One region of the Corynebacterium kalinowskii genome, then DNA from elsewhere that is predicted to be linked to it. Evidence: riboswitches for the same ligand, from Rfam matches in the RefSeq annotation. Region 1 holds a riboswitch; the other holds the start of a gene.
What was found. A riboswitch is a leader RNA that binds a small molecule or an ion and turns the genes downstream of it on or off. The one in region 1 is predicted to bind cyclic di-AMP.
Positions count from the first base shown of each region.

Region 2: another riboswitch for cyclic di-AMP. It lies ahead of CKALI_RS08680 (resuscitation-promoting factor Rpf1 domain-containing protein); the one in region 1 lies ahead of CKALI_RS04005 (C40 family peptidase).

Region 1 covers NZ_CP046452.1:847,050-850,616, forward strand. The annotation lists gene qcrB (cytochrome bc1 complex cytochrome b subunit) at 1-1,318, shown strand, start outside; cyclic di-AMP (ydaO/yuaA leader) riboswitch at 2,088-2,258, shown strand; gene CKALI_RS04005 (C40 family peptidase) at 2,270-2,896, shown strand; gene CKALI_RS04010 (C40 family peptidase) at 3,070-3,567, shown strand, end outside.
Region 2 covers NZ_CP046452.1:1,821,749-1,825,315, forward strand. The annotation lists gene CKALI_RS08665 (glutaminyl-peptide cyclotransferase) at 1-330, shown strand, start outside; gene CKALI_RS08670 (DUF2771 domain-containing protein) at 346-837, shown strand; gene CKALI_RS08675 (cold-shock protein) at 834-1,220, opposite strand; cyclic di-AMP (ydaO/yuaA leader) riboswitch at 1,617-1,767, shown strand; gene CKALI_RS08680 (resuscitation-promoting factor Rpf1 domain-containing protein) at 1,776-2,396, shown strand; gene CKALI_RS08685 (DUF485 domain-containing protein) at 2,769-3,113, shown strand; gene CKALI_RS08690 (solute symporter family protein) at 3,113-3,567, shown strand, end outside.

The sequences.
Region 1 (3,567 bases):
TCAGCTGCACCACTGGGCTGCACTGATGTTCGCAGTGTCCATCATGGTTCACATGATGCGTATCTTCTTCACGGGTGCTTTCCGACGCCCACGTGAGGCTAACTGGATCATTGGTTGTATCCTGCTGATCCTGTCCGTGGCTGAAGGCTTCATGGGTTACTCCCTGCCTGACGACCTGCTCTCCGGTGTCGGCCTGCGAATCATGTCCGCCATTGTCGTGTCCCTGCCAATCATTGGTACGTGGATGCACTGGGCAATCTTCGGTGGCGACTTCCCATCGGACATCATGCTGGACCGTTTCTACATCCTGCACGTTCTTCTGATCCCAGGCATCATCCTGGCTCTGATCGCCGCTCACCTGGCTATCGTGTGGTACCAGAAGCACACCCAGTTCCCTGGACCTGGTCGTGCGGAGAACAACGTTGTCGGTGTCCGTATTCTCCCAGTCTTCGCTGTGAAGTCTGTAGCGTACGGTCTGTTCACCTTCGGTGTCCTGGCTCTGATGGCTGGTGTCACTACCATCAACGCCATCTGGAACATCGGTCCTTACAACCCATCTCAGGTTTCCGCTGGTTCCCAGCCGGATATCTACATGCTGTGGACTGATGGTGCTGCTCGTGTCATGCCGGCATGGGAGCTCTACCTGGGCAACTACACCATTCCTGCAGTGTTCTGGGTAGCCATCATGCTGGGTATTCTGGTTGTCCTGTTGTTCGCTTACCCATGGATCGAGAAGAAGATCACCGGCGACGACGCTCACCACAACCTGCTGCAGCGTCCGCGTGACGTCCCAGTGCGTACCGCACTCGGCGCCATGGCTCTGATGTTCTACTTCCTGCTCACGTTGTCTGGCGGTAACGACCTGTTCGCTTACCACTTCCAGATTTCCCTGAACGCGATGACGTGGGTTGGTCGTATCGGCCTGATCATCCTGCCTCCGATCACTTACTTCATCACCTACCGCATTTGCCTGGGTCTGCAGCGCTCCGACCGCGAGGTTCTGGAGCACGGCATCGAGACCGGTGTGATCCACCAGCTGTCTAATGGTTCCTTCATCGAGGTTCACCAGCCTCTGGGCCCAGTTGACGAGCATGGTCACCCAGTTCCACTGCCTTACGCCGGCGCAAAGGTGCCGAAGCAGATGAACGAACTCGGTTTCGCAGACTCCATGAGCCACGGCTCTGCCTTCAAGTCTGACTCCGAGGAGATCGTGGCTAAGAAGAACGCTCTGGCTCACGAGAACCACGAGGAAGAAGTTCGCATGTTCGAGGATCTGCAGGACACCATCCGCGCAGAAGACAAGGACAAGGGCTTCTAAGCTCTCCTAACTGCAGCTCGCTAGTTAGCAAGGAGGGGCTCGCACCGGAAACGGTGCGAGCCCCTCCTTCGTCGTTCCAAGTGCGGTTTCTGTTGGCATCAGAGAGATGTGGGAGTGCGGCAGCAGTTGCTGGTATGAGGCTCCCTGGAGGGGCCTAGAAAGGAGAGTTTGCGGGGCACTGGCAAATTGAGCTACTGTGCGGCTCTTCCTTTATATAGGAGGGAATTTGGCCTCTAACGGTGTCATTGCGGGAATCTTCCTGCAATGACACCGTCGTCATCCGTTTAGCAGAGGTCCCAGTTTCTCCAACAGGGATTGATTGCAACAATGGACGCATTTCTAACTGATTGGTTGCTCGAAGAATTCAATATAGGCGGTCGCGTTGCGGGTTGAATGAGACCAATTGGTTGCAGTAGTTGTTGTTGCCACTGTGATTGCTGTGGCCATTTGGCGTTCACAGAAACCTGGTGTGAGCAAGGGCACACTCTTTTTAATTTGACGTTGTCTGGCCATTGTTTGGGTCTGGCTATATCTCGCCTGGAGTGGGGGATGCTCGATCAAAAAGCCTGGTAACCACCGCAATATGTTGACGGGTGTGCAAACGGTGCCGTTAAGTTGCTTGGGTGCCCAGTCCGTATTGGCAATTCATAACAGCCTGGTAACAGCCTGTGAAGCGGGCGAGTCGTTGGACATAGCCCGTTGTGGTTTCGTAATCTTGTCGAGACATTACGGGACGCACCAATCTGATTGGTTGTTACCTGGAATACAAACCGAAATAACGCCTAATCGAAGACAGTCCACATATCAAGGGCCAATTCGAGTCGGGGACCCACCTTAGTCTGGGGTGAACCCGCCGCAAGAGATCGCAAGATCGGAGTGGTGGGAGGGAGCTTCCGTTTCCTAATCCGTCAGCTAACCCGGCCGGCACAAGGGAAGATTTGGAGACTATTCATGGGTAACCACGCCCGCTTTAACGCACGTTTCGCTACCAAGGCCACCGCATCTGCAGTAGCTGTCGGCGCAGCCGTCACCATGGCTCAGCCAGCACAGGCTGTGCCTGTCATTGTTCAAAACACCGGCATTACCGTCGAGGTTCCCGGCCTGGAGAACGTACCGAACATCGCTAACGTCCCTGGCGTCTCCCAGTGGGTGCCTTCCATGGCTGGCCAGGCTGAAGTTGTGAGCTACGCTGCTGTGAACGAAGCCGCTGCTCCTGCAGCTGCACCACAGGTATCGAACGGCCAGGCTGTCGTTGATGCAGCTCGCACCAAGATCGGCTCTCCTTACGTCTACGGTGCCGCAGGCCCAAGCGCTTTTGACTGCTCTGGTCTGACTTCCTGGGCATACAGCCAGGTTGGCAAGGCTATCCCGCGTACCTCTTATGCGCAGGCTGCCCAGGGAACCCCAGTTTCCCGCGATCAGCTGCAGCCAGGCGATATCATCGCTTTCTACAGCGGTGCATCCCACGTTGGTATCTACACCGGCAACGGCACTGTGATTCACGCTCTGACTGAGGGAACCCCACTGTCTGAGTCTCCGATCGACTACATGCCGTACCACTCCGCAGTGCGTTTCTAACGCAGTTGCGCCAAAATCCGACCTGAATGAGCAATGCCAGGTCGGATTTTTGTTTCTTCGTGCGCCGTTTCATGGTGAGCATATTCTTAGCGTATGCTTAGGAAAGTAACGCGCCGTCCACCGATTTCCGGCGCAAATTGAGAATTGAAAAGGCTACGTGACCAGTGAATTCTATGGCACTCAATAAAGCTGCCTGCGCGGCCATCCTCGCTGCAGCTGCAGTGGTTTCCGTTGGTGTAGTTCCCAGCGCTGTTGCTGATCCCGTTGTAACGAGCGAGCGGGTGGCACCAGAGACTCCTCGAGACATGGACAGTCTCATGAAGGAGCTGTCCGAATCCTCGGATAAGGTCTCTGCGCAGAATGAGGAATTCAAACAGCTGCAGGTTGAGATTGAAGGCAAAGAAAAGGACCTGGCATCCGTAAAGGAGCAGGCTCGCGCAGCGGAAGAAGCGGGAAATGCGGCGCGGGAGCAGGAGCGCGAGGCCAAGAAGGTCGTCGATAAGCTTGCTGCGTCGAAGTACCGCGGTTCGGTGGTCGATCCGCTGACTACGGTGATCAATGCGAACGGCCCGCAGAACGCCATCGACCGTTCTGCCTACATGTCTGCGTATGTACGCAAGGCTCAGGAGGCGCTCGATACCCAGCGTGAGAAGTCTGCGGAAGCTGGTCGA
Region 2 (3,567 bases), 970 kb from region 1:
TCTGACGGCACCGAGTCCTTACGTGTCCTGGACTCGGTCACGTTCGCGGAAAAGGGACGCGTGGCGACGGGCGTCGATAAGCTCAATGAGCTCGAGTGCGCCGACGGCGCGATCTATGCGAACCGTTTCTTGACCACGGAGATCGTCAAGCTCAGCCCTGGGGGCGAGGTGCTTGGGCTTATCGACGCCTCAGGCCTGTCCAACAATGCGACCCGCGACCCGAACAATGTCCTCAACGGCATCGCACACATCCCCGGCACCGACCGGTTCTACCTCACCGGAAAGCGGTGGCCCGATGTGTACGAAGTTCGGTTTGTGCCGAAGAGTTAACTAGCATTATCAACCATGGCAGCGAAGCGAAAGAAAAACCTGATCCAGTTCCTGATTTTGATCGTGGCTGTGATCGCGGTGGTTGCAGGTTCCATCGCATTCCAGAATTGGTGGAATAGCCGTCCCGGCCCGGAGCCGGATCAGGTGACGATCAAAGCAAATGGCCAGCAAATTAAGCCTTATATGGTGTGTGAGCCGGGGGTTGACTGCCCAGAGGGCGAGGTTCCGCAGATCAGCGTCGGCGCCGATGACACCTTGAAGATCGAGGTCCCCAAGGACATTTATGACCACGACTGGTCGGTGCTCAAGATCTACGACGACCCTGCGGCCAACAGCCAGCAGTATTTCAAGAGCCATGAGGCAAAAGAAGTCGAAATCAAAGGGTCCGCAGACGGCGAACCTCGACCACGCTTGGTCGTGGTCGAGGTATCGACTGTACTGATTGGCCACGATGCTGCTGGAGTGGAAACCCCTTATACCGTGGTCTGGTCCATCAACGCGGCCTAGGCGTCCAGCTCCTTCGCCACAGCGCGCAGGATTTCCGCCACCTGGCGGCCCTCCTTGCGATCAGGGTAGCGGCCAGCCAAGAGTGGCCCCTGGATACTGGTTTCCAGCAGGGTCATCATGTCGGAGATCATGGAAGCCAGGTCTTCTGGCTTGTACTTGTGCTGTGGCTTGCGGGATGGGGCGTCGTCAAGCACCGTTACGCGCAGCGCCTGTGGGCCACGGCGACCAGCGGCGAAATCGAAGTCGATGCGCTGACCCGGGTGCAGTTCAGTCACACCCTTTGGTAGGACCTGACGGTTAACGTAGACATCCTCGTCGCCCGGGTTGGAAACAAAACCAAAACCGCGCTCCACATCAAACCACTTCACTTTGCCGATTGGCATGATCGAACCTCCCTACAGTTTGTGCAAGCTTTGGGCGGCCGGTGTACTGGCGCCTCCAGCGAGTCAAGATAAAGCCTAAATTGTACTCCATTAATTATGAATAACACGTCTCGGGGGCGCGTGAGCCACTTGAATAGCACTGGCCACATCGATCACATCGCTACCAGCTTAACGACATGGGTGACACAGTTCACAGAGAAAATTTCCCCGAGCTACGCTGGGATTTCGTTATCGAAATGAGATTGGCAGGCAATTCCAAGCTGCGAGACGTGACTCCACAGCGACAAACCAGTACCGTTAGGTCTCAAGCACGGCGCTCGTTGACACCTACTCTATCGCCTAACCCTGTCTGGGAGTAGGCGACGGGCACCAATTCAGTGCAATACAAGTTCACCATCAATTGAAACTTCATATGCAGACAGGGGCGGGGAACCCACTTACGGGATATTCCCTTGGGGTGAAGCCTCACTACCTAAGAGGCCGGGCAATCTAAGATCCTCCGTCCGAACCCGACAGCTAACCTCGCAGGCGTTACATGAGAGGAACTTTTTACACATGGCACGTCACTCTGCTCAGACCGCATCCCTCAAGGCAAAGTTTGCCGCTACCACCATCGCTTTCGGCGCTGCAGCTACCCTGCTCGCTCCGACCGCTTCCGCTGCATCCGACTCCGACTGGGATCGTCTCGCAGGCTGCGAAGCTGGCGGCAACTGGAACATCAACACCGGCAACGGCTACCACGGCGGCCTGCAGTTCTCCCCATCCACCTGGAGCGCATACGGTGGCCAGGAATTCGCTACCTACGCATACCAGGCAAGCCGCGAGCAGCAGATCGCTGTTGCCGAGCGCGTTCTCGCCGGCCAGGGCTGGGGCGCATGGCCTTCTTGCTCCGCACGCTTGGGCCTGAACTCCGCCCCAACCCCTCGTAACGTTGCCGCTGCTCCAGCACCAGCTCCAGTCGCAGCCCCTGCAGCAGTTGTCTACGATGCTCCAGCTGAGCAGGCAGCTCCTGCTCCAGCACCTGCTAAGGATCCAGTACTTGCCCAGATCGAGGCCTTCTTCTCCGCTCGTGGCATGGCTACCCCACAGGCCGTGATCGACTTCTACAACGCCAACAAGGGCAACGTAGCCAAGATCATGAACACCGACCTGACCCAGGTTGCAACCAGCTCTTAATTCTCCCCCTCCAAGGAGAGCGCACCGCGCTCACCATTGCTCTACGCGATGGTGAGCGCGGTTTTTCCTTGTCTACAATTACCCCCTTTCCCGGGATTGCCACCCTTCTCCCCCTTTCCTTCAAATCTGTGACTTGCCGGCACCACACACCACAAGGTGGCTACAAAAGCCCCAAAAATTACCCCCAACAACCACAAGACAGGATTAACAAAACCAACTTTTCGCCAAATCTTCACAAGGTTGCAAAGCATGAAGTTTGCTACAGTTCACACCCGCATGCAGGATTGATGTGCGTCACACTTGCTTTGTGTGTAGCATCACACATGTTCTTCACAAAGGTGACAGACATCGCTATATGCACGTGAGGTGAGTATGAAATCCACAACTCCAACTTCTGAAGAGTTCCTTGAGGTCAGCGAATCTGCCCAGTTCCTCGAACTGCGCAGCACGTTCCGGAAGTTTGCCTTCCCTTTGACCTTCGCATTCCTTGCATGGTTCATCTTCTACATCGTCACGGCAACCTTTGCCACCGACTTTGTCTCTCAGCGTCTGTACGGCGCCATCAACGTCGGTATGGTCCTCGGCCTGGCGCAGTTCGCCACGGCCGGCCTCGTTACGTGGATCTACGTCCGATTCGCTGATACCAAGCTCGATCCGGCAACTGCTGCCCTTCGTGACTCCATGACCAATACCACCCCAGAAAGCCCGGTGGCCTAATGAATTACATTCTCGCAGCCGAAGAGCAGGTCTCCACCGGCAATCCAATCCTGAACATCTCGATTTTCGTGCTGTTCATCGTGGCAACGATGACCATCGTTGTCCGAGCAACCCGTCAGACCTCCCAGAAGGGTTCCGATTTCTACACCGGCGGCGCTTCCTTCACCGGCTGGCAGAACGGTCTCGCCATCTCCGGCGACTACCTTTCCGCAGCTGCCTTCCTGGGTGTCACCGGCGCTATCGCACTGAGCGGCTACGACGGCTTCCTGTACTCCGTCGCCTTCCTTATCGCACTGCTGGTGGCCATGGTTCTCGTGGCCGAGCCGCTGCGTAACACCGGTAAGTTCACTATGGCTGACGTGCTGTCTTTCCGCCTCAACCAGAAGCCAGTCCGCATGGCGGCGGCAATCTCCACCCTGTCGATCTCCCTGTTCTACCTCATCGCCCAAATGGC